Regions from separate parts of the Streptomyces sp. BK022 genome, predicted to be linked through region 1. Evidence: riboswitches for the same ligand, from Rfam matches in the RefSeq annotation. Region 1 holds a riboswitch; the other holds the start of a gene.

Region 1 (15,498 bases):
CACCTGCGCCGGGATACCCACGTCGAGCGGCTTGGCGCCCTCCAGGACGAGGACGGCGACACGGCGGAAACGGGAGGACGGCACGGGCAGCAGGGTACGCACAGGTCGGCGTGAATCCCCCGCAGGGCACCGGGCAACCCCCCGATATGCTGCTGTTTTCTCCAGTACCGGCCGCCTCGGAAGGAATGCCCCGTGGAGTTCCGGCTGCTCGGCACCGTCTCCGTCGACACCCGCCGGGGACCGCTGCCGCTCGGCCCCGCCAAGCGCCGCAGCCTGCTCGCGGCGCTGCTGCTGTCGGCCAACACCCCGGTGCCGATGGGCCGGCTGACGGCGTGCCTGTGGGACGACGAGCCGCCGAGCCAGGCGCGCGGAGTCATCCAGGGCCATGTGTCCCGGCTGCGCGCCCTGCTCACCGAGGGCGACGCGGAGGCGTACGGCGTCGAACTCCTCACCGCCGGGGACGCGTACGCGCTGCGGCTGCCGGAAACCCTGCTCGACGCCCAGCGGTTCGAGGAGCTGCTCACCCTCGCCCGCGAACAGCGCGACCCCGCCGACGCGGTGCTCATGCTCGGCGACGCCCTCGCGCTGTGGCGCGGACCCGCGCTCGGCGGCGCCTTCGCCGGACCGCCGCTCCAGGCCGCCGCGCACTCGCTGGAGGAGTCCCGGCTCTCCGCCGTGGAACAACTGGCGCTCGCCTACGGCAGGCTGGGCGAGCATCACCGGGCCGCCGCCGTCCTGCGCACCGAGGCCGTCGCGCATCCGCTGCGCGAATCGCTGTCCGCCGCGCTGATGACCGCCCTGTACCAGGCGGGTCGGCAGTCGGAGGCGCTCGACTGGTTCCACCGCACCCGCAGGCTTCTCGCGGACGAACTCGGCATCGACCCCGGCCGCGAACTCGCCGACGCCTACGGGCTGATCCTGCGCGGCGACCCCGTACCCGAGCTGCTGGCCGCGCGTCCCAAGCCCACGCCCAAGCCCGAGGCCGACCCCGTCCGGCCGCCCGTACCGCCCCGCCCCGCTCTCGTGCCCGCCGAGGCGCACGCCGACCTGCTGCCCCGCGCGCCCCGCGGCTTCCACGGCCGGGGCGCGGAACTCGCCGCGCTCGGCCGGGCCGCCGCCGGGGAGGCGCCGGTGTGCCTGGTGACCGGGCCCGCCGGCGTCGGCAAGACCGCCCTCGCGCTGTGGTGGGCGCACCGCAACGCCGACGCCTTCCCCGACGGGCGGCTCTTCGCCGACCTGCACGGCTTCAGCGACACCGGCGAGCCCTCGGTGACCGAGGTGCTGCGCGAGTTCCTGCTCGCCCTCGGGGTGCCGCCGCGCCGGATACCGGAATCGGCCCCGGCCGCCGCCGCGCTGTTCCGCACCCTCACCGACCGGCTGCGGCTGCTGGTCGTCCTCGACAACGCGCGTGACTCCGCCACCGTCCGCACCCTGCTGCCCGGCGGCGCCGACTGCGTCACCGTCGTCACCAGCCGCCACCGCCTGGAGGGGCTCATCGCCTCCGACGCGGCCCGGCCCGTCCCCGTCGGCACGCTGGACGCGCAGGACGGTACGGCACTGCTCGCGGGCGTCCTCGGGGAGGAACGGGTGCTCGGGGAGCCGGTGGCCGCGCGCAGACTCGCCGAACTCTGCGGAGGGCTCCCGCTGGCCCTCAGGGTCACGGCGGCCCGGCTCGCGGGCCGCCCGCAGTGGAGCCTCGCCCACCTCGCGGACGAACTGGCGGACGAGCGCGGCCGGCTGGCCCACCTCGCCGTGGACGACACCGGGGTCCCGGCCGCCCTCCGCCTGACCGTGCAGCACCTTCCCGGCGAGGCCGCGCACCACTTCGGCCGGCTCGGCCACCACCCCGGTACCCACTTCGACCCCTACACCGCGGCCGCCCTCGCCGGCACCGACCCGCCGGCCGCCGCCCGCGCCCTCGAACGCCTGGGCGCCGCCCACCTCGTCACCGAGACCGCGCCGGGCCGCTGGGAGCTGCACGACCTCGTACGTCTCTACGCCCGCGACCTCGACCCCGCGACCGGGCCCACGGCGCTCACGGGCGCCCTGGACCACTACATCGCCACCGCCCTCGCCGCCGCGGAGACGGCCCAGCCGGGCGGCGAGCCCTGTTTCGCACTGCCCGAGGACTTCCGGCGCCCCTCTGCCGTACGGGACTTCGCCGATCGCGCGGAGGCCATGGACTGGCTGGCCGCCGAGCGGGAGGACCTGGCACGGGCGGTGACCGCCGCGCGGGCCGCCGGGCTGGACGACCGTGCCTGGCGGATCATCCTCCTGCAGTGGCCCCAGGTGGTCTGGCGCTCGCGGGACAACTGGGTGCCGCTGCTGTACACGGCCCTGGAGTGCGCCCAGGCCGTGGACGACCCGTACGCCGAGTCCCGGGTCCGCACCCTGCTCGGCTGGGTCCTGAGCGAGGAGGGCCGCCTCGTGGACGCCCTCACCCTCCTCGAACCCTCACCCGCCCTGGCCCGTCGGACCGCCGACCGCCTGGGCGAGGCCACCGCCCTCGTCAACCTGGCCGTGGTCCAGTCCGCCCAGGGCGACCTCAACGCGGCCCTGGCCAACTGCGCCCGAGCCGCCACCCTGGCCCGCGAGGAGGGCAACCCCCACACGGAGATGCTCGCCCTGCTCCACCTCTCCCGCACCCACCTCTCCTCGGGCGACCCGGACCGCGCCCTCCACGTCGCCCGAACGGCCCTGGACCTCGGCCCCGAACACGAGGAAGCCGCCCGCACCTCCCTCCTCCACACCGTCTCCGGCGAGGCGCATCTGGCCCTCGGCAACAAGACCGAGGCCCTCCACCTCCTGGAACGCGCCGCCGACGAGGCGGAGTCCACGGGCTACGACGAAGGCGCGGTACGCGCCCTGGAGGCCCTGCTCCGGGTGAGCGGCCGCGCGGACCACCGCAAGCGCCACGAGGAGGCGGTACGGAGGCTGGCGGGGGAGGACCGGTAGGACTGGCTGTCGCTACGGTGGCCCCATGTGCCGCTACGCCGTGACCCCCTACAAGCTCCACTACGCGTGCCTCCCGTGCCGGGTCAGCTTCAAGCGGCACGCGGATCGGGAGCACGCGTGCCCGAACTGCGCCCGGCCGCTCGTGTGTGCCGGGCGGGACTTCGCTCCGCCGCGTCGGCGGGATGTCGCGGGGTGGTCGGTGGTCGCCGCGGTGCTGGGGGAGGGGCTGCGCTTCGACGGGCGGTCGGGGTGTGGGTGCGCGAAGGAGCCGAAGTACCGGCCCCGGACGCGGGCGGAGCTGCGGGTGCGGCGGATCGTCGCCCTGCGGGAGGGGGTGCCGCCGGCCGAGGTGCTGGGGCGGGTCGATCCGCTGGACGGCGGCGGCCCCGGCCCGGCGTCAGAAGGACGTTAGCCGGACGTCAGCGGGACGGCAGCGGGGGCGGTGAGAGTAGGGGTGTCAGCAGGTCAGTGGCTGGCCGGCGGTTCGGAAGGGCCGTCGTCGACGTTTCACCTCTCGGGGGAAAATCATCATGAACGCCTCGCGCCGTACGGCACTCTTCTCCGTCGCCGCTTCCGCCGCGCTCGCCCTGTCCCTGACCGCCTGCCAGAGCGGCGAGGGGACCAAGGCCGAGGGAGCGGCGCCGGTCGCCGGGGACACGGTCTCCGCCTCCGCCTCCGCCGCTGCCTCCGCGCCCGCCGCCGGTGCGGGCACCGGCGGCGACACCGGCTCGGGCACCGGCACCGCCGTGGGGACCGCGCACAAGTCCGGCGCCACGTCCTCCGGGGCCAAGAAGGGCACCGCCACCCCCCTCTGCCGGGCCCAGGACGTCAAGGTCAGCTCCGAGCGTCAGGACGGGCCGCCCTACACCCACATCATCCTGACCGCGCGGAACACCTCGGGCCACCGTTGCGAGATGGCCGGGTTCCCGCACATCCAGTTCCTGGAGAGCCACAAGCAGGACGTGCCGTCCGTGGCGAAGAGCAAGCCGGCCGTCCCGACCGTGCTGAACCCCGGTGACCCGGCGTTCGTCCTGGTCAAGCTGTCCGACGGCGGGGTGGACGAGGACAACGAGGTGGTGAACGCGTTCCAGTTGGTGCTTGAGGGCGACTCCGCCGTCATCGCGGTGGACTCCTCGGCCGGCGGCGGCCTCGCCGTCGACCCCGCGAAGACGCTCACCGGGTACTGGACGACCGAACTGCGCAACGGGGCCGACGACTTCTGACCCGTACCGCCGTGAGACCGCCCCCTCGGGAGAGGAAGATCACCCGTGGGGGCGCGGTCTTGGCCAGGCAGGGCGCACGCGGTACCGTCGGGGCGATATCGACGACGGCGAAACGGAAGCCGGTGAGAAACCGGCACGGTCGCGCCACTGTGTGCGTGGTCCCGCGAGGGGCCGCGCGAGTCAGACCCGTGGCCGTCGTCCTGTGCACCACCGAGATGGGACGCGAACTCCCAGAGGAGGTACTGCCATGGCGCAGACCGTCGCTCAGCCGACCGCCGGAAACCCCGCCGCTCCCGCCACCCTGCCGCTGAAGGAGATAGCGCCCTGGGCGGTCTTCTTCGGCGTCCTCATGCTGGTCCTGCTGTACTTCGTCGGCGCCGAGCAGGGCGCCACCTCCGTGTTCAACGGCACGGACGTCCACGAGTGGGTGCACGACGCCCGTCACCTGCTCGGCTTCCCCTGCCACTGACGCGAGGGACGCCGCACACCCATGAACTCCGCAACCGTGAGAAACCTCCTCGTGCGGGGCATGCTCGCCGGCCTCGGCGCCGGAGTGCTCGCCCTCGTCGCCGCGTACTTCCTCGGCGAGCCCAACGTGGACAGCGCCATCAGCTTCGAGGGCCACCACGCCCACGAGCACGAGGTCGAAGTCGTCTCCCGCTCGCTCCAGTCCACCGCCGGACTGGCCACCGGCGTCCTCGTCTACGGGGTCGCCTTCGGCGGCATCGCCGCGCTCGCCTACTGCTTCGCGCTCGGCCGCGTCGGCCGCTTCGGCCCCCGCGCGAGCGCCCTGCTGCTCTCCGGCACCGCGCTGCTCGCCGTGTACGTCGTGCCGTTCCTGAAGTACCCGGCCAACCCGCCCTCGGTCGGCGACCCGGACACCATCGGCAAGCGGACCACGCTGTACTTCCTGATGATGCTGCTCAGCGTGCTCCTGGCGATCGGCGCCACCCTGCTCGGCAAACGCCTCGCCCCCCGCCTGGGCAACTGGTACGCGACCCTGGTCGCGGTGGCCGCCTTCGCCCTGCTGACCGGTCTGGCGTACGCCTTCCTGCCCGTCGTCAACGAGGTGCCGGAACACTTCCCGGCCACCCTGCTGTGGCGGTTCCGTCTCTCCGCGCTGGCCATCCAGACGGTGCTCTGGGCCGGATTCGGTCTGCTCTTCGGCGAGTTGGCCGAGCGGCTGCTGAATCCGCGCCCCGCGGCGGCACGCGGCACGGGCCAGGCGGTCGCCGCCTCCCACTGAGCCGGTGACCTGACGCCGAAAGGGGCCCCGGAGATCTCCGGGGCCCCTCTCACCCACCCCCGACCGCGTGCCCCAGCCGCAGGTTCCAGCGTCCGGCCCGCCCGGACAGTTCCGTCGCGGTGAGCGGTGCCACGTCCAGCCGCCAGAAGGCTCCGGTGGGCAGCCCCAGCGCGTGGACCACGGCCGCGCGCACCACCTCGGGTTCCACGACGGCGACCGTGCGGCCCTCGGGCACCGACTCCAGCCAGCGCCCCACCCGTGCGCACACCTGGCGCACCGACTCGCCGCCCGGTGCCGGATACTCCGGGTCTCTCAGCCACCGGGCCAGCGCCTCCCCCTCCGCCGCGCCGACCTCGGCCAGCGCGCGCCCGCGCCACCGCCCGGCGTCCAGCGGCGCGAGCTCCGCCGCCACCGCGCCCCGCAGCCCCAGCGCCTCGGCCGTGTCCCGGCACCGCGCACCGGGCGACACCATCACCCGCGCCGCCTCCGGCAACGCCTTGGCCGCCGCCCGCGCCCGAGCGGCTCCCCCCTGGTCGACGGACGAGGAACCGTCGTAGAACCGGGCCTCACGCAGCGCGGGCCCGATGGCGGGCGACACGAGCACCAGCCGACTGCTCACCCGGGAAACCTCCTGATCACAAGGGTCCGTCCCGTCTCGCGGCCGGGCCGGAGGGTGGGACGAACGGTCGCTCGAACTAACGCAGTTCACCCCGCACGGTACGGGCCGCCGCCACCAGGTTCCCCAGCGACGCCCGCGTCTCCGGCCAGGCGCGGGTCTTCAGGCCACAGTCCGGGTTCACCCACAGTCGCTCGGCCGGGATCGCCTTCAGCCCCGTCCGCAGCAGCTCGGCCGCCTCCTCCGCGCTCGGCACGCCCGGGGAGTGGATGTCGTACACGCCCGGACCCCCCTCGCGGGGGTAGCCGTGCACGGCCAGTTCGCGGGCCACCCGCATGTGGGAGCGGGCGGCCTCCAGGCCGACACCCCGCCTGGCGGACGGGGCGAACCAGCTGCGGGGCTCAGCCTACGGGCCGTGACCGCGCGCCGCCGGTGCCGTCCGGCATCCGGAGGGTGATCCGGGCCACGCCCGTCACGCGGCCGCCGGGTCCAGCTGGGCCAGCGCGGCCGTGACCAGGGCCGCCGTGCCGGTGCCCAGGGTGAGGCGGACGCTGGGGAGGTAGCGGGGGGAGTGGTTGTGGGGGAGGCCGCGGAACTTCTCGGCGGGCCCGTCGCCGGGAGCGGCCGCCCACTGGGTGGGGCCGACCGAGCCGAGCATCCAGTAGGCGCCCCGGATGCCGGGGCGCCCGTGCAGATGGCCGCCCGCGCCGGTGAGCAGCGGGAAGTCCTCCGTCGCCGACGACGCGGGCCAGCCGGTGACGCGGGCGGCGCCGAAGGCCGCCTGGTGGGCGGCGCGTACGGCCGCGGTGACACCGGGGTCGGGCCGGGTGACCCCGGAGCGGGCCAGCTCGCGCACGGTGACCCGCGGCGCCGTCGCGGCCGAGGCCGCCTCCGCGCGCACCACCCGCTCCACCGCCGCCGCGCCCCGCACCAGCGCCGCCTCCGACAGGGCGCGGACGGTGACCCGCAGCTCGGCGCGGGTGGCTATGACGTTCCCGGTGCGCCCGGTGTCCCCGGCGCGCAGCGAGGACGCGGTGACCAGCAGCCGTTCGGCCGGGTCCGTCTCGCGGGCGGCGACGGCCGGGAACCGGGTCACCGCCCCGGCCGCCGCCAGCAGCGGATCGGCCGTCAGATGCGGGGTGGCCGCGTGCCCTCCGTCGCCCTCGAAGACCACCTCCAGCGTCACGCTGCCCGCCATCAGCGGCCCGTCGGCGTGCGCCACCATCCCGGCCGGGAACGCTGCGGTGTGCTGGGCGAGGACCACGTCCGGCGCGGTGATCCGGTCGTACAGACCGTCCTCCAGCATGGCGCGGGCACCGCTCAGCGTCTCCTCGGCGGGCTGCCCGACGACCAGCAGGGTGCCACGCCAGCGGTCCCGGTGCTCCGCGAGCCAGCGGGCCGCGGCCGCCGCGCACGCCAGGTGGGCGTCGTGCCCGCAGGCGTGCATCACCGGCACCGGCCGCCCGTCCGGGCCCGGTGCGGTCGCGGTGCTGGCGTACGGCACGCCGGTCTCCTCGGCCACCGGCAGCGCGTCCAGCTCGGCACGCAGCAGCACGGCCGGGCCGTCGCCGTTGGGCAGTTCGGCGGCGACCCCGTGGCCGCCGACCCCGCGCAGCACGCGGAAGCCGTCGGTCGTGAGCCGGTCCGCGAACCGGGCGGCGGTGCGCTCCTCGGCGCCGGACAGCTCGGGGTGCCGGTGCAGGTCGAGATACAGCTCGGCGGTGGACGGCAGCAGGGCGTCCAGACCGGGCGGCGCACCACCGGCCGCGGTCACGGACGGACGGGACTGGTCGCTGCTCACAGCGGGGGCTCCAAGGGTTCGGCGTACGGGGGTGTCAGCGAAGTGACAGCCATCGGTCAGGGAGTTGGTGCCGGACGCGCGTAGAAAGGAGATGTCGGGGGGCGCGCTCCTCCGGCTGGTTCAGCGCACCACCGGACGGGGCGGTCCCGGCCGGCCGCAGCTCACCTGACCCGGAAGGAGCCACCATGGCTGACAACACCCTCGCCTCCCTCGCCCAGGAGATCCTGGACCTGGAGTCGGAGACCTTCGAGATCACCGACTACTCGGACGCCAGCGAGGTCATGCTCGGTTCGTCCACGAGCTGTTCCTCCACCAGCACCTGCTCCAGCACCACCAGCACCACCTCCTGCACCGCCTGACGCAGGCGTTCGCACCCACGGTCCCCGGTCCGCCTCGGCGCGCCGGGGACCGCCGGTGTGCGCGGGCCCCTTCACGGCCCGCGCGCCGACGAGCGGAACGCCTGCCCCGCTCACGGGAACGGATGCGGCACCCGCCGCAACTCCTCCTCCCCGAGCGGCGCCGGGACCATGCCCGCCCGGTACGGCGCGGTACGCAGCCTCGGCAGGGTCAGGGCCCGCTGCCGCAGCCACCCGAAGTCGATCGGCAGCAGCCCCGGAGCCAGCGTGGCCACCGTGCGCAGCCCCATCCGGCGCTGCTCGGGCGTGGTCTGGTCGACGGCGATCACCTCGCAGCCCGCCTCGCCCAACAGGTCCCGCACCAGCAGCAGATCGTCGCGGAGGTCCCCGGTGCGCGGCCGCCGCTCCTCCCACCCGGCGAACAGCTCGTCCAGCGGAGCCGTGCGGGGCGGCTTCAGATAGCCGGTGGCGTGGACGCGCATCGCGGGCAGTCCGAACAGCGCCGCGTGGTCCGGAAGACGCTTCACCAGGTCGAAGTCCTCCGCCATGGCGGCGAGTTCGGTGGGCCGCTCGGCCACCTGGCCGGGCAGGTGCGGGATGTAGGTGAGGATCTCGGAGACCGCGGACTCCACCGCCGTCTCCGGGTCGAAGGAGGCGCCCGCCGCGAAGGCCAGGGAACCCGGCGCGTCGTCGCGGCGGACCGCGAGCCCCGTGACGACGGGCACCGGGAGGTCCACCCGGTTGTCGAAGACGTGCACGTCGTAGCCCTGGAGCGCGGCCCGTGCCACCATCGCCCGCACGCCCGGCGAGCGCACCGAGTCCAGGTCGATCTCGGGGAGCGGGAGATCGCCGTACCAGCCGAGCAGGAAGGCGTCCCGCTCGATCAGTTCGAGCAGGCCGAAGAAGACCGCTTCCTCCCAACTGCTGCCGGTGGCGCAGCCGTTGGAGCACTCGAAGACGAAGTTGTCGGCGGCCGTGCCCGCGCTGTAGTAGACGAGGCGGGCCGGGACCAGCACCGGGCGGCCGTCCCGCAGCGACCAGCCGGTGACCCACGGGATCGGCCGGGCCGGGTCGAAGGGCTCGACCATGGGGTCCTCGGCGTAGGTGCGCGGCCCGTACAGCCCGCAGGCGCGCGGATCGAGGGCGCGGTCGCCCAGTTCCTCCAGCGACGCCGTCACCACCGGCGCGCGGTGCCGGCGGTGGGTGCCCGCGTACCGCTCCAGGCCCTCCAGGAAGGCCAGGTCGCGGCTGTCCGCGAAGGAGTTGGCCTGGCCGCTCCAGGTGACGTCGGTGAGACCGGCGTACCCCCGCATGAAGACGCTGCCCGCGACCGGCGCGGTGGTGGGGGAGGTGACGTCGATCCAGGTGCCGCCGCCGAGCACCCCGCACACCGGGTTGGCCAGCGCCTTCACCGGCAGCGGGTGGTCCGACGCCCGGCGCAGCCGGTACGAGTCCGGGCGCGGCTTGGGCAGCGGGGCCGGGGCGGGCAGGGTGGCCTCCGCGGCCGCGCGCGAGGCCGCCTCCTCGGTGAAGGGACGGCAGCGCGGGCACGTCGGCTCCGGCAGCAGCGGGAACGTCCGTACCCGGAGCGTCTCCAGGTCCACCTCCGTGACCCGGGGCAGCTCGGCGTCCGGGCCCTCGGCGGTGTGCCGGGCGGCGCCGGAGGCGATCAGCCGGTGCAGCGACCACACCGCGTCCACCGTGTGGTCCGGCAGTACCGGCCAGGCCCCGGCCGCCGTCGTCCCCGTACCGGTCTCCAGCGCCTCCCGCTCGGTGCGGGTGCGCAGCCGCTGGCGGCGCATCGCCAGACAGGTCCCGCAGGCCGGGCCGGCCGCCGGGGTGCCGCCCCAGGGGCCGAGCAGCACGGCCTGCGCGGTCAGGTGCACGGTGGCCGGTTCGGCGGGGAGCCCGCTCCCGCCCTCGCCGAGCACGTTGGTGTCGCCGATCCGGGAGACGGCGGGCGTGTGCAGCCCGGCGGCGGTGGCACGCGCCGCCAGCCGGGAGTGGAGGTCGGCCCGCGCGGCCTCCAGTGGCGTCGTCGTGGTCGTCATGTCCGGTTGCTCCAGCGGAAGATCCGGGTGGCGACGACCCCGAAGACCAGGGCGAACACGGCGAGGCCCGCGCAGTCCAGCGCGATGTCCCCCAGGTCGCCCCGGCCGCCCATCGCGTCGGTGAGACCGTCGTTGAGATAGTGCAGCGGCAGTACCTTGGCGGCGGTGCGCAGCCAGCTCGGCATCAGGTCGTCCGGGAAGAACGAGCCGGACAGGAACGCCATCGGCACCATCACCAGGTTGGCGATGGCCGCGACCGCCTCCGGGGTGTCCGCCAGGCTGCCGACCACCAGCCCCATGGCGAGGAACGCGGTCACCCCCAGCACCAGCAGCGGCAGCGCCGCCCACCAGGGGCCCATCAGCCTCAGCCCGAAGAACGGCAGCAGCGCGACGGCGGTGAAGAGCACGGTCTGCGTCAGCGCCACGCCCATCGCCACCGTCCAGCGCGAGGCCAGCAGGGTGCGCAGCGGGGTCGGGGTGCGCCAGATCAGCCGGAGCAGGTCGTCCCGGCGCCACTGCATCAGCGCGAACCCCACCGAGAACACGGCCGCGTTGCCCACGCCCCAGGACAGCACGCCCGGCGCGATGTAGTTGATGGAGGCCAGTCCGCCGTCGACCTTGTCGCCCTGGAAGATCAGGCCGAACAGCACCAGGAAGGCGAGCGGGAAGGCGAAGGTGAAGAAGAGGGTGGTCTTGTCGCGCACGCTCGCGACATAGGTGGCCCTGGTCAGTGCGGCGTAGGCGCTCAACGGTGGTGCTCCGATCCGGTGCCGGTCAGTGAGAGGTAGGCGTCTTCGAGGGTGGGGGTGCGCACCGACACCGCGTCGATGTCCACCAGGTCGCCGAGTGCGGGGAGCACCCGGTTGGGTACCGCCGTCTCGATGACCAGGTCGGCGCCCCGCACGGTGGCCCGGTCCACGCCCGCCAGTGCGAGCGCCGCCTTGGGGGACACCTTGTCGGCGGGCACCAGCAGGCGGGTCGGCGCGGCCAGGGCGCGGATCAGGCTGCGGGGCGAGTCCAGCGCGACGACCCGGCCTCCGGCGATGATCGCCACCCGGTCGCACAGCGCCTCGGCCTCGTCCAGGTAGTGGGTGGTGCAGATGATCGTCCGCCCCTCCGAGCGCAACGACCGCAGCAGCTCCCACAGTTCGCGGCGAGCCTCGGGGTCGAGGGCGGCCGTCGGCTCGTCCAGGAAGATCAGCTCCGGCTCGTTGAGCAGCGCGGTGGCCACCGCGAGCCGCTGCCGCTGGCCGCCGGAGAGATGGTCGATCCGGGCGTCCGCCTTCTCGGTCAGGCCGACCCGCTCCAGCGCGGTCCTCGCGGCCTCCGGCGCCATGCCGTACAGCGCGGCCACCGTGCGCAGGTGCTCGGCGGCCGTCAGCCGGGCGAAGAACGCAGACGCCTGGGTCTGCACGCCGATCCGGGCCAGCAGCGCGATGTCGCGCGGCCAGGGACTCTGCCCGAAGACGGTGACGGTGCCGGAGTCGGCCTCCCGCATGCCCTCCACGATCTCCACCAGGGTGGTCTTCCCCGCGCCGTTCGGCCCGAGGATGCCGAAGAACTCACCGTGGCGCACCTCCAGGGAGACGCCGTCCAGCGCCGTCACCTCCCCGTAGCGCTTGCTGACGCCGTCCAGGGCGACGACGGTCTCGGTGGTGGTGCCGCGCGGGGCGGCCTCCGTCCTGCTCTCGGGTGCGCTCATCTCGCCTTTCCTCAACTGTGCTACCGCGGAGGCGACGTGCCGCCCCGGTTCGGACGTGGGGGAGGCGGCCGGGACCGCCCCGGTGGTACGACGGTCCCGCAGGCGCCGGCCGAGGCCGCCCAGCACCCACAGCAGCAGGACGGCGGCGAGCAGCGCGGGCGGCAGCGACCAGGCGAGCACCGCCGCGCCGTCGGGCAGCATCGCTCGCAGCGCCGCCCCGCACAGCACCAGCAGCGCCGCGCTCTGCACCGCCGTCAGCAGCGCGAACCCGCCGTACAGCAGCCGCAGGCGCGCCGGGTACGCGGCGAGGCCGGGACCGCGCCGGAACAGCGCCCGCACCGCGAGGCCGGTGAAGGTACGGGCGCCCTCGGACAGGCCGGTGACGCCGAGCGCGTGGCCGAGCGCCTTGTAGCCGTCCAGCGGAGGCAGCGGGAGGAGGTTGGCCACGCCGAGGACGGTGCCGAGCAGCAGCAGCGCGCCCAACGCGGGCCGGGCCTCGGCGCCGGCCGGGAGCAGCGCCCACACCGCGTAGAACGGCACCAGGAACAGGAGGTTGGCGAAGACGCCCGCGCACGCCGTGGCCACCTTCCGGCGCCGGCCGCCGAGGAACTGGACGTCCTCCACCTCGCAGTACAGATAGCTGGCGAAGCAGATCCAGCGCAGCCCGATCTCCGTGACCCGCCCGCCCCAGGCCCGCGCGAACAGCCCGTGCGCCAGTTCGTGCAGGGCCAGTCCGCACCAGAGCACACAGCCGATCGCGAACAGCAGCACCGGCTGGCGCGCCGTCTCCTCCGTCTGCCGCCACAGCGTCCCGGCCCGCACCACGACGGCGACGAGCACACCGGTCGCCAGTGCCGTCAGCACCGCGAGGACGGCCGGCCGGCGCGCCGGCGCGGTGAGCCGGTGCAGCCGGTCCATCAGCGCGGGCGCGTCGGCCACCATCCGGGTCCGCCCGGCCAGAATGCCGTTCGGCGGCCGCTCGGGCCCGGCCGGCGGTGCCGCGGCCGGGGCGGGGGAGCCCTCCAGCAGGCCCCGGCCGTGCAGCAGCCGGAGCAACTGCCCCCACTGCGCCTCCCCGAGCCGGGCACCGAACGCGCCCGCGTACTCCCCGCCGATCTCCTCCAGGGTGCGGGAGCCGTCCAGCCGGGTGATCAGGAAGTGCTCCTTCGGCCCCAGCTCCAGCCGCCGCCCCGTACGCGGGTCCTTCAGCAGATGGATGCGGGCCGTCCCGCGCACCAGCCGGGGCCCCTCGACCAGGTCGGGGCGCATCCGGGGGCGACTGGCGAGGAACGTCCCGGTGGTCACCCCTCACCCCCGGGGCGCCAGCCCGCGAGCGAGTCACCCGCGCCGGCCCCGGCGCCCCGCGCGCCGCCGTCCCTGAGGGCGCGGGCGAGCACGTACGACAGGAACGCCTCGTCGCGCACGGTCGTGCTGAGCCGGTTGTTGGTCATGTGCAGGTACGGCGAGAGCAGCATCGGCAGCGACTGGGCCGGGTCGGTGGGGCGCAGGTCGCGGGTGCCGTCCCAGGAGCGGAAGACCAGCTCGCCGTCCCGGGTCAGCGCGGTCGCCCGGTCGCGCAGCTCGGCGCAGTGCCCGGCCCAGCCGCGCAGGAACGCCGGGAGCCGCCCGGTCCCGCCCGCCGCGACCGCCGCCCGGATGTCCCGGAACCGGCCCGGCAGGCTCGTGCCCATGGCGGAGTAGGCGCGGTCGTAGCCGTCGTCGGCGGTGTAGTTGGTGGTGGAGAACGCCCGGTTCCAGAAGGTGTGGTAGCGGTCCAGGAAGGACAGCAGGGCCTCGTCGTCCCGCAGGAAGGTGCCGGCCATCACCGTCATCAACTGGGCCGACAGCCCGAGCAGTACGGTGCGCAGGTGGAGGTTCATCGAGCGGGCGGCCTCGATGACCAGGTCGCTGGAGTGCTGGAAGTGCCACTCCGCCAGCTCGGTCCCGGCCGGACCGCCGTACTTGCCGTACTCCGGCTCGTACGGGCGGTCCTCGAAGGAGTTGTTGGGGCGCAGCACCATCCGGCCGTCCGGGCCCAGGTACCCGGCGCGCTCCTCCTCGCCGAACTCCAGGGCGAACAGGGTCTCGTAGAGGTCGGCGAAGAAGCCGTCCTTCACCTCGTACAGCGCGGGCCGCTCGCGCAGGAACGTCTCCAGCGCGGCGTGCGCCCGCTCCCGGACCACGGGGGCGTCGGCGGCGCGGACCGGTTTCAGGCGCAGGCGCAGGTGCGGGCCCTCCAGCCAGTAGTTGATGAAGAAGTACCCGGCGAGCAGGCCCTCCTCGGTGAGGGCGTCGACCAGCGGGCGGACGCACTGGACGAGCAGCGGGCGGGGGCTGGCCGCGTAGAAGACGTGCACGGCCAGCCACTCGCCGGGCGCCCGGCCGGGCAGTGCCGAGGCTTCGGTGGGAGCGGTCGTCATCGGGTGGCGTCCTCTTCGGTCCGGGCGGCCGCTACGGGCAGCAGTTCGACGGCGAGTTCGGCCACGTGCCGTCCGCGCGGTGAGGTGACGTGCAGCTCGTCCTCGGCGGGGAGCATCTCCTCGAAGACGGTCCGGGCCTGTTTCCCGGCGAGGAGTCCTTCCAGGGCGGTGAGCGAGAGCGGGCTCTCGAAGTCGACGTACTGAGGCTTGGACCCGCCGGACCAGGCCGCGCCCCGGTCGCCCCCCGTCTCCTCGTGGACGGTGGCGAAGACACGGGCGGGCAGGCCGTGCCGGACCCGCCAGCGGTGCCAGGCGAGATACCAGTCGGCGTCCGTGGTGCCGGGCGCCCGCAGCGGGAGGTGGCCGTCGGCGACGGTCCAGGAGCGGCGCTGGAGCACCAGCGCGTGGTGGCGGACACGGGGGCGCCGGGTGACGCCGTCCGTCGCCTCGCCGGCCGGCACCCCGCGCCACACGTCCGGCACCGAGCGGGAGGTGGGCGAGAACAGCAGCAGGGTGCGCGGGATCTCGGGCAGCACCATCGGCACCAGATAGCCGAGGTACACCGGGACGACCTCGCGGTCCAGGCGCCGGGAACGCAGCAGCAGCCGGTCCTCGGTCTCGTCGTGCACGGCGTACAGGTCGTCCAGATGGAGGCGGGCCTGTCCGGGGGCGGTGCTGTTCTCGCCCGGGCAGACGATCTCGTAGTCGGTCAGCCGGCCGTGCAGGTTGAGGTTGGTGGTCGCGGCACCGGCCGTCACCTCCGCGAGGACCGCACCGGGCGGCAGCACCGAACGCAGGCCGTCGCGCAGCGTGTCGGTGAGCCCAGGTCCCCCCGCGCCGTCGAAGCAGTGCGTGAAGCGGGTGAAGGGGAAGCAGAGGCCGCCGTAGGAGTTGTTCAGCACGGCCAGCGGGCCGTCCGCGCGACGGGCGAGCTGGACGAAGTGGCTCTGCGGGCGGAACGCGGGCGCGGCCGTGCCGAGCGCCTCGGCCATCTCGTCCACGGTCGCGTCGTCGAGCACGAACTCCACCGCATCCGGCGGTAGTTCGGCCCAGCGCTTGCGCATCCGGGCCGTCAGCGTGGCGCGGGCACGGTCGATGGAGGTGATCTCCGGGACGCCGAGCCAGTTC
Region 2 (15,498 bases), on a different contig from region 1:
GGTGCCGTAGGGGGCGTAGGGGGCGACCCGTACGGGGCCGCCGAGGGCGCCGGTCAGGTAGTGGACGGCGGGCAGCTCGGTGACCAGGGTGGAGACGGCGGTGGCGTGCACGGCGTGGGTGTGGACGATCGCGCGGGCGCCGGTGGTGCGGTACACCGCGAGGTGCATGGGGAGTTCGCTGGTCGGCACCAGTGACCCGAGCACCTGGCGGCCGGTGAGGTCGACGCCGGTGACGTCGGCCGGGGTGAGCCGGTCGTAGGGCACACCGGAGGGGGTGACCAGCACGGTGTCGCCCACCCGTACGGAGACGTTCCCGGAGGTGCCGACGACCAGCCCGTCGGCCACGGTCCGCCGGGCGGTGGCCACCAGCTCGTCCCAGGCCCGCGCCTCGTCGCCGTCCGCGTCCCGCCGCTGTTCCGCCATGCCGCGATCCTGCCAGGAGGCGGTCGCCCGCGTGCCCGCTTCGACCTCTTCCACGCGCCGCCGAACGGGCGAAACCGGCTGGAAACGCACGAAATAGTCACACTTCTGACGACCTCCCGGCTTTCACTGATCCCTCTTGCCCGCTGGACCACGTCTCGCCGGGGGACCGCATGGCCCGTGACCGCTCATCAACCCGTCGCCGCGCGGGCGTCCTCGCGGCGGCCCTGACGGCCCTCACCCTCACCGGGGCCCTCACCGCCGCCCATGCCCCCGTGGCCACCGGGTCCGACCTGCGCCGGACCCAGCCCAAGGGCCACGACGTCTCCTCGCACCAGCGGAGCGTCGACTGGCACACGGCCCGCGCCGAGGGCGCCCGGTTCGCGTACGTCAAGGCGACCGAGGCCACGACCTACCGCAACCCCTATTTCACCGGCCAGTACAAGGGCGCCCGCCGGGCCGGCCTGATCCGGGGCGCCTACCACTTCGCCCTGCCGAACCGCTCCTCCGGCGCCGCGCAGGCCGCGTACTTCGTCCGGAACGGCGGCGACTGGCGGGCGGACGGGATGACGCTGCCGCCCGCGCTGGACATCGAGTACAACCCGTACGACAAGCACCACAAGTGCTACGGGCTGAGCCGGACGCGGATGGTGCGCTGGATCAGGTCCTTCAGCGACGAGGTGCGCCGGGAGACCGGCCGCCGCCCGGTCATCTACACCACCACCCACTGGTGGACCGCGTGCACCGGGAACAGCCGCGCCTTCGCCGCCGACCACGCGCTGTGGATCGCGAGCCACGACTCCTCCGGCCCCGGCAGGCTGCCCGGCGGCTGGCGGTACTGGACCTTCTGGCAGCACGGCACCAAGGGAAGACTGCCGGGTGACCAGGATCTCTTCGGCGGCTCCACCACCCGGCTGCGGGCCTTCGCGCGCGGGCGCTGAACAGGCCCCGCAAGGCCCCCGCAGGCCCCCGGAATCCGGACCCCCGCTTCCGGCACCGAGGCGTCCGGCCCAGTTCACCTTCCGTTCACCCAGGTTGCCTACGTTCATGCTGCCAACGACTTCGAACGATTGCCTGGGTAAATGGAAAGCTTCTCGCTGATCCTCGCGATAGTGGTGATAACCGCACTCGCGTTCGATTTCACGAACGGTTTCCACGACACCGCCAACGCGATGGCCACCACCATCTCGACCGGCGCTCTCAAGCCCAAGGTCGCGGTGGCCATGTCCGCCGCGCTCAACCTGGTGGGCGCTTTCCTCTCGGTGGAGGTCGCCAACACGATCTCCAAGGGTCTCGTCGACGAGACCGGCATCCGTCCCGAGGTCATCTTCGCGGCCCTGACCGGCGCGATCCTCTGGAACCTGCTGACCTGGCTGGTGGGCCTGCCCTCCAGCTCCTCGCACGCCCTGATGGGCGGCCTGGTCGGTGCCACCGTCGCCTCGGCGGGCTTCGGCGCCGTCCACGGCGAGGTGCTGGTGACCAAGGTCCTGCTCCCGGCGGTGGCCGCGCCGATCGTGGCGGGTCTCGCCACGATGGTCGCCACCCGCCTCTCCTACGGCATCGGCCGGGACGGCGACACCCCGGCGACCCGCAAGGGCTACCGCGCCGGCCAGATCGCCTCGGCCGGCCTGGTCTCGCTGGCGCACGGCACCAACGACGCGCAGAAGACCATGGGCATCATCACCCTCGCGCTGATCGCGGGCGGTGCCCTCTCCCCCGGTTCCAACCCTCCCACCTGGGTGATCCTCTCCGCCGGCCTGGCCATCGCGCTCGGCACCTACATCGGCGGCTGGCGGATCATCCGCACCATGGGCAAGGGGCTGACCGACCTGGAGCCCCGTCAGGGCTTCGCCGCGCAGACCAGCGCCGCGACCGCGATCCTGGCCTCCTCGCACCTCGGCTTCTCGCTCTCCACCACCCACGTCGTCTCCGGCTCGGTGATGGGCGCGGGCCTCGGCCGCAAGGGCGGAGTGGTCCGCTGGTCCACCGCGACCCGGATGTTCGTGGCCTGGGCGCTGACCCTGCCGGCCGCCGCGCTGGTCGGCGCGGGCGCCGAGGCCGTGACCGGCCTGGGCGACTGGGGCACCGGGCTGGTGGCGCTCTTCCTGATCGGCTCCAGCTTCGCCATCTGGAAGATCTCCCGCCGCGAGGTCATCGACCACACCCACGTCACCGCCGAGGAGTACACCGAGCCGGCCGGTGTGGTGACCACCGCGATGGCCATGGTCACCCCGCCCCCCGTGGGCATCGTCGCGGAGGACCTCACGGCCACCATCCCGGCCGCCCCCGCCGAGTCCGCCCCCGCCACCACCGCGCCGTCCGCCCGGGTCTGACCCCCCGGCAACTGGAGGAACATCCCCATGAAGATCGACTGGGCGGCCCTCGGCTCCGTCTTCGGCGTCAGCCTCGTGGCCACGGTGGCCCTGGTGGGCCTGTTCACCCTCGGCGTGAGCGGGCTGGCCCGCCGCGAGCGCGCGGCGGCCACCGGCGGCTCGGCCCCGCTCGCGGTGACCGGCGCCTACGCCTGCTTCGCCGCCTGCGCGGCGGCGGTGGCGTACGGCTTCTACCTGATCGTCGCCTAGGGCCCGTCACTCGGAAGGCCCCCGCCCGGCATGTGCCGCGCGGGGGCCTTCCGCTGTTCCCACCGGTGCCGGTGTGGGGCTCCACACACTCTTCTCCCGCAGGTCACAGGCAGGTTGACGACCCTTCCGGGCACGTGGTGGACTTCGCGGGCCATGTACGGCGACAGCAGAGGAAGCCGGTGCGAATCCGGCGCGGTCCCGCCACTGTCACCGGGGAGAAGTCCCCGGGAGCCAGGAACTCTCGTCGCCGGTCTCGTCGAACCAGGGCGTGGACACCCTGAGTGAGGACTACCGTGATGCCCGGCCGCCGCCCGAGAACCCGCACCAGGAACACCGGCACGCCCACGGCGAGCTAGCCGATGGGCGCCGATCGCTCGTACGCGTACGGTGCCGCCGCCGGCCTCCTCGGTGATCTCCTCCTGGGCGATCCCCAGCGCATGCACCCCGTCGCCGCCTTCGGGCGGGCCGCCGGGCGTGTGGAGCGCGTGCTGTGGCACGACCACCGCGGCTGGGGCGCGCTGCACACCCTGGTGTGCGCCGGCGGGGCCACCGCGCTCGGTGCGCTGGCCGCACGCGCCGTACGTCCTCACCCCGCCGCCTCCGCCGCGCTGACCGCCGCCGCCACCTGGGCCGTCGTGGGCGGTACGTCGCTCGCCCGCGAAGCGTCCGCCGTCGGCCGCGCCCTGGAGCGCGGCGACCTCGCGGCCGCGCGCGCCCGGCTGCCGCACCTGTGCGGCCGGGACCCCGAGGCGCTGGACGCCGACGCGATCGCGCGCGCCGTCGTGGAGTCGGTCGCGGAGAACACCTCCGACGCCGTGGTGGGCGCCCTGGTGTGGGGCGCGGTGGCCGGGGTGCCGGGGCTGCTGGGCTTCCGGGCCGTGAACACGCTGGACGCGATGGTCGGGCACAAGTCGCCCCGGCTGCGCCGCTTCGGCTGGGCCTCCGCCCGGCTGGACGACGCGGCCGGCTGGCCCGGCGCCCGGCTCACCGCCGTACTCGCCGCGCTCGCCGGGGACGACCCGCGCGGGGCGGTACGGGCCTGGCGGGCGGACGCGCACCGGCATCCGAGCCCCAACGCGGGCCCGGTGGAAGCCTCGTTCGCCGGCGCGCTCGGCGTCCGGCTGGGCGGCACCCTCTCCTACGGCGGCCGCATCGAGCACCGGCCCGTGCTCAACGGCACCGGGCGGCCGGTCGAGGTCGCCGACATCGGGCGGGCCGTACGGCTCTCCCGACGGGTCGGTCTGCTCGCGCTCGGCGTCACCGTCGCCGGGCGCCTCATCGGAAGGGGACGGAGCAGGTGAGCGGTGGTCTGCTGGTCGCGGGGACGACGTCCGACGCGGGCAAGAGCGTGGTGACGGCCGGGATCTGCCGGTGGCTGGTCCGGCAGGGCGTCAAGGTGGCGCCGTTCAAGGGGCAGAACATGTCCCTCAACTCCTTCGTGACCCGGGAGGGCGCGGAGATCGGGCGGGCGCAGGCCATGCAGGCGCAGGCGTGCCGGGTCGAGCCGACCGCGCTGATGAACCCCGTGCTGCTCAAGCCCGGCGGCGAGCGCAGCAGCCAGGTGGTGCTGCTGGGGAGGCCGGTGGGTGAGCTGAGTGCGCGCGGCTATCACGGTGGGCGCCAACAGGCTTTGCTGGGAACGGTGCTGGAGTGCCTCGAGGAGTTGCGGGGCACGTATGACGCGGTGATCTGTGAGGGCGCGGGTTCGCCCGCCGAGATCAATCTGCGGCGCACCGACATCGTCAACATGGGCGTCGCGCGGGGCGCGGGGCTGCCCGTCCTCGTGGTCGGCGACATCGACCGGGGCGGGGTGTTCGCCTCCTTCTTCGGCACGGTCGCCCTGCTCTCCCCCGAGGACCAGGCGCTGGTCGCCGGGTTCCTGGTGAACAAGTTCCGGGGCGATGTGACGCTGCTGGAACCGGGCCTGGACATGCTGCGCGACCTCACCGGGCGGCACACCTACGGGGTGCTGCCGTTCCGGCACGGCCTCGGCATCGACGAGGAGGACGGGCTCCGGGTGTCCCTGCGCGGGACCGTGCGGGAGTCGGCCGTCGCTCCGCCGCACGGCGAGGACGTGCTGCGGGTCGCCGTGTGCGCCGTCCCGCTGATGTCCAACTTCACCGACGTGGACGCCCTCGCCGCCGAACCCGGCGTGGTGGTCCGCTTCGTGGACCGGCCCGAGGAACTGGCCGACGCCGACCTCGTGGTGGTGCCGGGCACGCGCGGGACCGTACGGGCGCTGCGATGGCTGCGCGAGCGGGGTCTCGCCGACGCGCTGGCGCGCCGGGCCGCCGAGGGGCGCCCCGTGCTCGGGATCTGCGGCGGCTTCCAGGTGCTCGGCGAGCACATCGAGGACGACGTCGAGTCCCGCGCCGGAAGCGTGCCGGGCCTCGGACTCCTCCCGGTACGGGTGCGGTTCCATCCCGAGAAGACGCTCGCCCGGCCCGTAGGGGAGGCTCTCGGCGAACCCGTCGAGGGGTACGAGATCCACCACGGCGTCGCCGAGGTGCTGGGCGGGACGCCCTTCCTGGACGGCTGCCGCACCGGCCAGGTCTGGGGCACCCACTGGCACGGCTCGCTGGAGTCGGACGGCTTCCGGCGCGCCTTCCTGCGCGAGGTCGCCACCGCCTCCGGGCGCCGCTTCGTCCCGGCCCCCGACACGTCTTTCGCCGCGCTGCGCGAGGAACAGCTCGACCTGCTCGGCGACCTGATCGAACACCACGCGGACACGGACGCGCTCTGGCGGCTCATCGAGTCGGGCGCGCCCGCAGGACTGCCCTTCATTCCACCGGGAGCGCCCGCATGAGCACAGTGTTGCTGCTGTCCACCGCCGACACGGACCTGCTGGCCGCCCGCGCCAGCGGCGCCGACTACCGCATCGGCAACCCGTCCCGCGTCGACGCGGCGGCCGACCTGCCCGCCCTGCTCGACGGCGCTGATCTCGCGGTCGTCCGGCTGCTGGGCGGCAAGCGGGCCTGGGAGGAGGGGCTCGCCGCGCTGAAGGCGTCGGGGGTGCCGACGGTGCTGCTCGGCGGCGAGAGCGTGCCGGACGCCGAGCTGATGGCCGAGTCCACCGCCCCGGCCGGGGTCGTCGCTGAGGCGCTGCGCTATCTGGTCGAGGGCGGCCCGGCCAACCTGCTGGAGCTGTCCCGGTTCCTCTCCGACACCGTCCTGCTGACCGGCGAGGGCTTCGAGGAGCCGCACCGGATGCCGGAGTTCGGAGTCCACGGCACCTACGAGCAGCGGCCCGGCCGACCCACGGTGGGCGTGCTCTTCTACCGGGCCCACGAACTCAGCGGCAACACCGCCTTCGTGGACACCCTGTGCGCGGCCATCGAGGAACGCGGCGCCAACGCCCTGCCGGTGTACTGCGGTTCGCTGCGCGACGCGGACGCCGGGCTGTACGAGCTGCTGGGCCGGACCGACGCCCTGGTCGCCACCGTGCTCGCGGCCGGAGGGGCGCACGCCTCGGCCGCCTCGGCGGGCGGTGACGAGGAGGCGTGGGACATCGGCGCCCTCGCCGACTTGGACGTGCCGGTGCTGCAAGGGCTGTGCCTCACCTCCACGCGGGCCGCCTGGGACGCCTCCGACGCGGCTCTATCCCCCATGGACGCCGCGATGCAGGTCGCCATCCCGGAGTTCGACGGCCGCCTGATCACCGTGCCCTTCTCCTTCAAGGAACCCGGACCCGACGAGGTCCCGGTCTACGTCGCCGACCCCGAGCGGGCGGCCCGGGTCGCCGGGATCGCCGTGCGGCACGCGGCACTCCGGCACAAGCCGAACGCCGAGAAGCGGATCGCGCTGGTCTTCACCGCCTATCCCACCAAGCACTCCCGCGTCGGTAACGCCGTCGGCCTCGACACCCCCGCGTCGGCGGTCCGGGTGCTGGACGCGCTGCGCGACGCCGGGTACGGGGTGAGCGAACACCCGACCGAGGGCGACGAGTTGATCCACCGGCTGATCGCGGCCGGCGGTCACGACGTGGAGTGGCTGACCGAGGAGCAGCTCGCCGCCGCACCGGCGCGGGTGCCGCTCGCGGACTACCGGGCCTGGTTCGACACCCTGGACCCCGAGCTGCGCGCCGCCATGCTGGAGGCGTGGGGCGAGCCGCCGGGCAGCCTGTACGTGGACGGCGACGACATCGTGCTCGCCTCCCTGCGGTTCGGGAACGTCGTCGTGATGATCCAGCCGCCGCGCGGCTTCGGCGAGAACCCCATCGCCATCTACCACGACCCCGACATGCCGCCCTCGCACCACTACCTGGCCGCCTACCGCTGGCTGGAGAACAGTTTCGGCGCCGACGCGGTCGTGCACATGGGCAAGCACGGCACCATGGAGTGGCTGCCGGGCAAGGGCCTCGGCCTCTCGCGCGGCTGCGCCCCGGACGCCGTGCTCGGTGAACTCCCGCTGATCTACCCGTTCATCGTCAACGACCCCGGCGAGGGCACCCAGGCCAAGCGGCGCGGGCACGCCACGGTGGTCGACCACCTGGTGCCGCCGATGGCCCGCGCCGACACCTACGGCGACCTCGCCAAGCTGGAGCAGCTGCTGGACGAGTACGCGCTCGTCTCCGACCTGGACCCGGCCAAGGCGCCGGCCGTGCGCGCCCAGATCTGGACGCTGGTCAAGGCCGCCGAGCTGCACCACGACCTGCGCGTGGACGAGCAGCCGGAGGACGACGACTTCGACTCCTTCGTCATGCACATCGACGGCTACCTCTGCGAGATCAAGGACGTGCAGATCCGCGACGGACTGCACATCCTGGGCGGCGGCCCGGAGGGCGAGCCCCGCGTCAACCTCGTCCTCGCCGTGCTGCGCGCCTCCCAGGTGTGGGGCGGCCAGGCCGATGCCCTGCCGGGACTGCGGGCCGCGCTGGCGCGGCACTTCGGGCTGGTGGAGAAGGAGCTGCTGGCCGAACCGGGCGCCCCGGTGAAGGTGCCGGTGGAGCTGACCGACCTGGCCGAGGGGCCGGCCCGCACCGGGGCCGACGCGGTCGACCTGCTGGAGAAGCTGTGCCGCGGCATCGCCGAGGGCCTGGAGGCGCGGGACTGGGACCGGGCGGCCGTACCGGCGGTGCTGGACGAGGTGCTGGGCTTCGAAGTGGCCGACGCCACGGCCGTGCTGGAGTTCGCCTGTACGGAGGTCGTGCCCCGGCTCGCCCGGACCACCGACGAGATCGGGCACATCCTGCGCGCGCTGGACGGCGGTTACGTCCCGGCGGGGCCCTCCGGGTCGCCCACGCGGGGTCTGGTCAACGTGCTGCCGACCGGCCGCAACTTCTACTCCGTCGACCCCAAGGCGATCCCGTCGCGGCTCAGCTGGGAGGTCGGGCAGTCGCTCGCGGACTCGCTGGTGCAGCGGTACCTGGCCGACACCGGGGAGTACCCCAAGTCCGTGGGGCTCACCGTGTGGGGCACCTCCGCCATGCGGACCCAGGGCGACGACATCGCGGAGATCCTCGCGCTGCTGGGCTGCCGCCCGGTGTGGGACGACGCCTCGCGCCGGGTCACCGGCTTCGAGATCGTGCCGCTCGCCGAGCTGGGGCGCCCGCGCATCGACGTCACCGTCCGCATCTCCGGCTTCTTCCGGGACGCGTTCCCGCACGTGGTCGGGCTGATCGACGACGCGGTGCGCGCGGTGGCCGGGCTGGAGGAGCCGGGCGAGTCCAACTACGTCCGGGCCCATGTGGAGGAGGACACCGCCGAGCACGGTGACCGCCGCCGCGCCACCGCCCGCGTCTTCGGCTCCAAGCCGGGCGCGTACGGCGCGGGCCTGCTGCCCCTGATCGACGCCCGCAACTGGCGCTCCGACGCCGACCTCGCCGAGGTGTACGCGGTCTGGGGCGGCTACGCCTACGGCCGCGGTCTTGACGGGCGAGCGGCGCGGGGGGACATGGAGACGGCCTTCCGGCGGATCGCGGTGGCGGCGAAGAACGTCGACACCAGAGAGCATGACATCGCGGACGCCGACGACTACTTCCAGTACCACGGCGGCATGGTCGCCATGGTCCGCCACCTGACCGGCAGCAGCCCCGAGGCGTACGTGGGCGACTCGGCCGTCCCCGACCAGGTCAGGACCCGCACCCTCGGCGAGGAGACCCACCGCGTCTTCCGCGCCCGCGTGGTCAACCCGCGCTGGATGGCCGCGATGCGCAGGCACGGATACAAGGGCGCCTTCGAGATGGCGGCGACCGTGGACTACCTCTTCGGGTACGACGCCACGGCGGGCGTGGTCGACGACTGGATGTACGAGAAGCTCGCCGGCGAGTACGTATTCGCGCCGGAGAACCGGGACTTCATGAAGCGCTCGAATCCGTGGGCCCTGCGGGGCGTGACGGAGCGACTGCTGGAAGCGGCGGATCGAGGGATGTGGGCCGAGCCGGACCAGGAGACCCTGGACCGGCTCCGCGCGACCTACCTCGAACTTGAGGGAGATCTGGAGGGAGACGAGTGAGCACGCGATTCCCGTTCACCGCGGTGGTCGGGCAGCAGGATCTGCAACTGGCCCTGCTGCTCAACGCCGTCGCGCCGAACATCGGCGGGGTGCTCGTGCGGGGCGAGAAGGGCACCGCCAAGAGCACCGCCGTACGCGCCCTCGCGGCGCTGCTGCCCCAGGTCGAGGTGGTCGCCGGGTGCCGGTTCTCCTGTGATCCGGCCTCCCCCGACCCGACCTGCCCGGACGGGCCGCACACCGGGGCGGTGGCCGGGGCGCGGGACGCGCGGATGGTCGAGCTGCCGGTGGGGGCGTCGGAGGACCGGCTGGTCGGGGCCCTGGACATCGAGCGGGCACTCGCGGAGGGGGTCAAGGCCTTCGAGCCCGGACTGCTCGCCGCCGCCAACCGGGGCATCCTCTACGTCGACGAAGTGAACCTGTTGCACGACCACTTGGTGGACGTGCTGCTGGACGCGGCCGCGATGGGGGCCTCCTACGTCGAGCGCGAGGGTGTCTCCGTACGGCATGCCGCGCGGTTCCTGCTCGTCGGGACGATGAACCCCGAAGAGGGGGAACTGCGGCCGCAGTTGCTCGACCGGTTCGGGCTGACCGTCGAGGTGGCCGCCTCGCGGGAGCCGGATCAGCGGGTGGAGGTCGTGCGGCGCAGGCTGGCGTACGACGACGATCCGACCGCCTTCGCGGCGCGCTGGGCGGACGAGGAGAGCGCCGTACGGCAACGTGTCGTCGCGGCAAGGGAGTTGCTGCCCAAGGTGCGGCTGGGCGACGGGGCGCTGAAGCAGATCGCGGCGACCTGCGCGGCCTTCGAGGTGGACGGCATGCGGGCCGACATCGTGATGGCGCGTACCGCGACCGCGCTGGCCGCGTGGGACGGGCGGAGCGACGTGCTGGCCGAGGACGTGCGGCAGGCCGCGCTGCTGGCGCTGCCGCACCGGCGGCGGCGCAACCCCTTCGACGCCCCGGGTCTGGACGAGGACAAGCTCGACCGGACGCTGGAGGAGTCGGCCGGGGACGACGACGATCCCGGTCCGGACGGTCCCGGTGGCGGCGGGCAGCCGTCGCCGGAGGAGGGGCCGCAGGGCGGGGACGCCGGTGCGCAGGCCGGGACCGGAGAGGACGGGGAGCCGCAGCCGGCCGCCGGCGGTGCGGGTGAGCAGGCGCCGGCGCGGGCGGCGGAGCCGTTCCGCACCAAGGCGCTGACCGTGCCCGGTGTCGGGGCGGGTGCGGCCGGGCGGCGTTCGCGGGCGCGGACCGAGCGCGGGCGGACCACCGGCGCGCTGCGGCCGCGCGGGGCGCTGACCAAGCTGCACCTGGCGGCCACCGTACGGGCGGCGGCGCCGCACCAGCGGGCGCGGGGCCGGTCGGGGCCGGGGCTGGTGCTGCGCCGGGACGATCTGCGGCAGGCGGCGCGGGAGGGGCGCGAGGGGAACCTCGTGCTGTTCGTCGTGGACGCCTCCGGTTCGATGGCGGCGCGGCAGCGGATGAGCGCGGTGAAGGGTGCCGTGCTGTCGCTGCTGCTGGACGCCTACCAGCGGCGGGACAAGGTCGGTCTGGTGACCTTCCGGGGCACGGCCGCCGAGGTGGCGCTGCCCCCGACCTCGTCGGTGGACGCGGCGGCGGCCCGGCTGGAGTCGCTGCCGACGGGTGGCCGTACGCCGCTGGCCGCGGGGCTGCTGAAGGCGCACGACGTGCTGCGGGTGGAGCGGCTGCGGGACCCCTCGCGGCGGGCGCTGCTGGTGGTGGTGACGGACGGCCGGGCGACCGGCGGGCCGGAGCCGGTGGCGCTGGCGGGACGCGCGGCGCGGCTGCTGGGTGCGGAGTCGGTGGCGTCGGTGGTCGTGGACTGCGAGTCGGGGCCGGTGCGGCTGGGGCTCGCGGGACGGCTCGCCGACGAGCTGGGGGGTGCGGCGGTGACGCTGGAGGAGCTGCGGGCGGACGCCATCGCCGGGCTGGTCAGGGATGTGCGGGGGACGACGTCGAGGAGGGCCGCGTAGTGCCGCAGGGGCAGCCGAGTGTGGTGCCGGACGACGGGTTGACGACGCGGCAGCGGCGCAATCGTCCGCTGGTGGTCGTGCACACGGGGATCGGGAAGGGCAAGTCGACGGCCGCGTTCGGGCTGGCGTTGCGGGCCTGGAACCAGGGGTGGCCGATCGGGGTGTTCCAGTTCGTCAAGTCGGCGAAGTGGAAGGTAGGCGAGGAGAACGCGCTGCGCGTGCTCGGTGCCTCCGGCGAGGGCGGGACCGTCGACTGGCACAAGATGGGCGAGGGGTGGTCCTGGGTGCAGCGGGACGCCCAGCTCGACAACGAGGAGAAGGCGCGGGAGGGGTGGGCGCAGGTCAAGCGGGACCTGGCCGCCGAGACGTACCGGCTCTATGTGCTGGACGAGTTCGCGTACCCGATGCACTGGGGGTGGGTGGACACCGAGGAGGTCGTCTCGGTGCTGCGGGAGCGGCCGGGGAATCAGCACGTGGTGATCACCGGGCGTAACGCGCCTGCCGCCCTGGTGGAGTTCGCGGATCTGGTGACCGACATGTCCAAGGTGAAGCACCCCATGGACGCCGGGCAGAAGGGGCAGAGGGGCATCGAGTGGTGATGTCCGTTCCTCGGCTGGTCGTCGCCGCGCCCTCGTCGGGATGCGGGAAGACGACCGTCGCCACGGGGCTGATGGCCGCGTTCGCCGCGCGGGGGCTCGCGGTGTCTCCGCACAAGGTGGGGCCGGACTACATCGATCCCGGCTATCACGCGCTGGCCACCGGGCGGGCGGGGCGGAACCTCGACGCGTATCTGTGCGGGCCGGAGCTGGTCGCTCCGCTGTTCGCGCACGGTTCTGGGGGCTGTGATCTGGCCGTGGTCGAGGGTGTGATGGGGCTGTACGACGGGGCCGCGGGGCAGGGGGAGCTGGCGTCCACGGCGCAGGTCGCCAAGTCGCTGCGGGCGCCGGTGGTGCTGGTGGTGGACGCGTCGTCGCAGTCGCGGTCGGTGGCCGCGCTGGTGCACGGGTTCGCGTCGTGGGACCCGGGGGTGCGGATCGGGGGTGTGATCCTCAACAAGGTGGGGTCCGACCGGCACGAGGCGCTGCTGCGGGAGGCTCTGGACGAGGCGGGAGTGCCGGTGCTGGGCGCGCTGCGGCGGGCTGAGCAGGTGGCCACGCCGTCTCGGCATCTCGGTCTGGTGCCGGTCGCCGAGCGGGGTGCTGCCGCGGTCTCGGCTGTGGCGGCGATGGGGGCGCAGGTTTCCGCCGGGTGCGACTTGGACGCGCTGATGGCGCTGGCCCGGAGTGCGGGTGCGCTGCCGGGTGGCGGGTGGTCTCCGGCTGAGGCCCTTTCTTTGCACACCCACGACCACCCGTCTCGGTTGGCCGGGCGGCGGGATGAGGGGTCCGGGCGGTCGGGCGGGGTGATGGACCGCGGATCTGCCACGCGCGAGCACTCCGTCGGCACCGTCGCCGCGGGTCAGCAACCCGCGCACGCCGCCGCCGGTGGGGCCACTGCGAACGAGCGTCCTGTCGTCGCCGGCGCCGAGAGCTCCTCCGCGAGCGAGCGTCCTGTCGTCGCCGTCGCCGGCGGAGCCGCGTTCACCTTCTCCTACGCCGAGCACGCCGAGTTGCTCGACGCCGCCGGGGCGGAGGTCGTCACCTTTGACCCTCTGCGGGACGAGCGGCTGCCCGAGGGGACTCGGGGGCTCGTCATCGGCGGGGGGTTTCCCGAGGTGTACGCGAGTGAGCTGGGGGCCAACCAGGCGCTGCGCGAGGAGATCGCGGAGCTGGCCCTCTCCGGGGCGCCCGTGGCCGCCGAGTGCGCGGGGCTGCTCTACCTGTGCCGGGAGCTCGACGGGGTCCCCATGTGCGGGGTGCTCGACGCGTCCGCGCGGATGGGCGAGCGGTTGACGCTCGGGTATCGGGACGCCGTGGCCGTGGGGGACAGCGTGCTCGCGGTGGCCGGGACCCGGATGCGGGGGCACGAGTTCCACCGGACCGTGGTCGACCCGGGGGCCGGCCCCGCGCCCGCGTGGGGGGTCGTCTCGCCCGCCCGGCGGGTGGAGGGATTCGTGCGGGGGGGCGTGCACGCGAGTTATCTGCATACGCACTGGGCGTCGGAGCCCGGGGTGGCCCGGAGATTCACGGAGAGGTGCCGGACTTCATGAGCAGCAGGCTGGTCGGGGTCGGAGTGGGTCCCGGGGACCCGGAGCTGGTGACGGTGAAGGGGGTCAACGCGTTGCGGGCCGCCGATGTGGTGGTCGTACCGGTGATGGACACCATGGAGCGGGGCCGGGCGGAGGCGACGGTGCTGCACCACGTGTCCGGGCAGAAGATCGTCCGGGTGGTGTTCGCGCTGAACGAGCGGACGGACCGCGCGCGCCGGGAGGCCGCGTGGGACGCGGCGGGCGCGCGGGTCGCGGAGCTGCTGCGGGAGCACGCGTCCGTGGCGTTCGCGACCATCGGTGACCCCAACGTGTACTCGACCTTCACCTACCTCGCGCAGACGCTCACCGCGCTGGTGCCGGAGCTGGTCGTCGAGACCGTCCCCGGCATCACCGCGATGCAGGACCTCGCGGCCAGGTCGGGCGCGGTCCTGACCGAGGGCACCGAGCCGCTGACGCTGGTCCCGGTGACGGCGGGCACCGCGGCGCTGAAGGAGGCGCTGGCCGGTCCGGGGACCGTGGTGGCGTACAAGTTCGGGCGGCACGCGGCCGAGGTGGCCCGGGCGCTGCGGGAGGCCGGGCGGCTGGAGGACGCGGTGTGGGGGTCGGCGCTGGGCCTGCCGGAGGAGTCCGTACGGCCCGCCGCCGAGCTGGACGGCGACGCGCTGCCGTATCTGTCGACGCTCATAGCGCCGCCCCGGCGCGAGGGCGGCCGGGGCGGGAAGCTGTGAGGGGGTCAGCCGCCGGAGAAGCCGACCACCAGCCAGATGAAGGCCGCGCCCGCGACGGTGCACAGCACGGTGGAGCGGGCGGGGTGGTCGTGGTGGGCCTCGGGGAGGATCTCGGCGGCGGCGAGATAGAGCAGCGCGCCGCCGAAGAGGCCGAGGTAGCCGCCGAGCAGCTTTTCCGGGATGTGCACGAGCATCGTGGACAGCGCGCCCAGCATCGGCGCGCAGGCGTCGGCGAGCAGCATGGCGACGGCCCGGCGGCGGGCGTTGCCGTACAGGCTGGTGATGGTGAAGGTGTTGAAGCCGTCGGCGAAGTCGTGCGCGATCACGGCGAGGGCGACGGACAGGCCCATGCCGTCGCCGATCTGGAAGGCGGCGCCGATGGCGACGCCGTCCATGAAGCTGTGCCCGACCATCGCGGCGGCCGCCGTGAGGCCGACCTCGGGCGCCCGGTGCGTGTGCTCGCCGGCGCCGTGGGCGGCCTGGCGGCCGGCGAGGAGACGTTCCACCAGATGGGCCAGCAGGAATCCGGCGACGAACAGCACGAGCGCCGCGGGTACGCCGAACACTTTGTGACCGGCCGCCTCCAGCGCCTCGGGAAGCAGGTCGAGGCCGACCACGCCCAGCATGAGGCCGCCGGCCAGGCCCAGGACCAGGTGGCGACGGTCGGTCACGCGCTGTGCCGTCCAGCCGCCGGCCAGCGTCATCAGGAACGCGCCGAGCGCGACAAGGACCGCCATAGGCCCTTGCTATCCGATGCGGGCCCCTGTGCGCACATCCTGCGGCCCGCGAACCACATCAGACCCTGACATTCACCACCGTTCCCCAGACCCCTCCCGGACCACGACCACGTGTCCGGGCCACCCCGTAGGAGAGGACCCTTCCCATGGCCGATGCCCCCGCCGGCAAGGTGACGTTCGTCGGTGCCGGGCCCGGTGCCGCCGATCTGCTGACGTTCCGCGCGGCCCGCGCGATCGCGGAGGCGGACGTGGTGATCTGGGCGGCCAGTCTGGTCCGCGCCGAGGTGCTGGAGCACGCCCGCGCGGACGCGGAGGTCCTCGACTCGGCGGCCCTCTCCCTGGAGGACGTGGTGGCCGTGTACCGGCGTGCCCGGGCGGAGGGCCTGAAGGTCGCGCGGGTGCACTCCGGCGACCCCTCGCTGTGGGGCGGCACGCAGG

The links. Region 1 has a riboswitch for cobalamin ahead of EV284_RS04925 (CbtB-domain containing protein). Riboswitches for the same ligand answer to the same signal wherever they lie in the genome.
Positions count from the first base shown of each region.
Region 2: linked by a shared signal. The riboswitch ahead of EV284_RS31370 (cobalamin biosynthesis protein) and the one ahead of EV284_RS04925 (CbtB-domain containing protein) in region 1 are both predicted to bind cobalamin.

Region 1 is NZ_SHKU01000001.1:1,078,585-1,094,082, forward strand. It holds gene EV284_RS04905 (helix-turn-helix domain-containing protein) at 1-84, opposite strand, end outside; gene EV284_RS04910 (BTAD domain-containing putative transcriptional regulator) at 193-2,955, shown strand; gene EV284_RS04915 (hypothetical protein) at 2,981-3,367, shown strand; gene EV284_RS04920 (DUF4232 domain-containing protein) at 3,486-4,178, shown strand; cobalamin riboswitch at 4,255-4,387, shown strand; gene EV284_RS04925 (CbtB-domain containing protein) at 4,426-4,647, shown strand; gene EV284_RS04930 (CbtA family protein) at 4,669-5,424, shown strand; gene EV284_RS04935 (histidine phosphatase family protein) at 5,474-6,043, opposite strand; partial or broken gene EV284_RS04940 (5-methyltetrahydropteroyltriglutamate--homocysteine S-methyltransferase) at 6,120-6,398, opposite strand; gene EV284_RS04945 (amidohydrolase) at 6,513-7,841, opposite strand; gene EV284_RS04950 (thiazolylpeptide-type bacteriocin) at 8,027-8,200, shown strand; gene EV284_RS04955 (TOMM precursor leader peptide-binding protein) at 8,311-10,248, opposite strand; gene EV284_RS04960 (ABC transporter permease) at 10,245-10,997, opposite strand; gene EV284_RS04965 (ABC transporter ATP-binding protein) at 10,994-11,950, opposite strand; gene EV284_RS04970 (lantibiotic dehydratase C-terminal domain-containing protein) at 13,252-14,370, opposite strand; gene EV284_RS04975 (lantibiotic dehydratase) at 14,367-15,498, opposite strand, start outside.
Region 2 is NZ_SHKU01000009.1:53,507-69,004, forward strand. It holds gene EV284_RS31350 (class II aldolase/adducin family protein) at 1-423, opposite strand, end outside; gene EV284_RS31355 (lysozyme) at 594-1,361, shown strand; gene EV284_RS31360 (inorganic phosphate transporter) at 1,503-2,753, shown strand; gene EV284_RS31365 (hypothetical protein) at 2,781-3,002, shown strand; cobalamin riboswitch at 3,132-3,264, shown strand; gene EV284_RS31370 (cobalamin biosynthesis protein) at 3,362-4,303, shown strand; gene EV284_RS31375 (cobyric acid synthase) at 4,300-5,808, shown strand; gene cobN (cobaltochelatase subunit CobN) at 5,805-9,455, shown strand; gene EV284_RS31385 (putative cobaltochelatase) at 9,452-11,446, shown strand; gene cobO (cob(I)yrinic acid a,c-diamide adenosyltransferase) at 11,446-12,045, shown strand; partial or broken gene EV284_RS31395 (cobyrinate a,c-diamide synthase) at 12,048-13,595, shown strand; gene cobI (precorrin-2 C(20)-methyltransferase) at 13,592-14,323, shown strand; gene EV284_RS31405 (ZIP family metal transporter) at 14,329-15,060, opposite strand; gene cobM (precorrin-4 C(11)-methyltransferase) at 15,207-15,498, shown strand, end outside.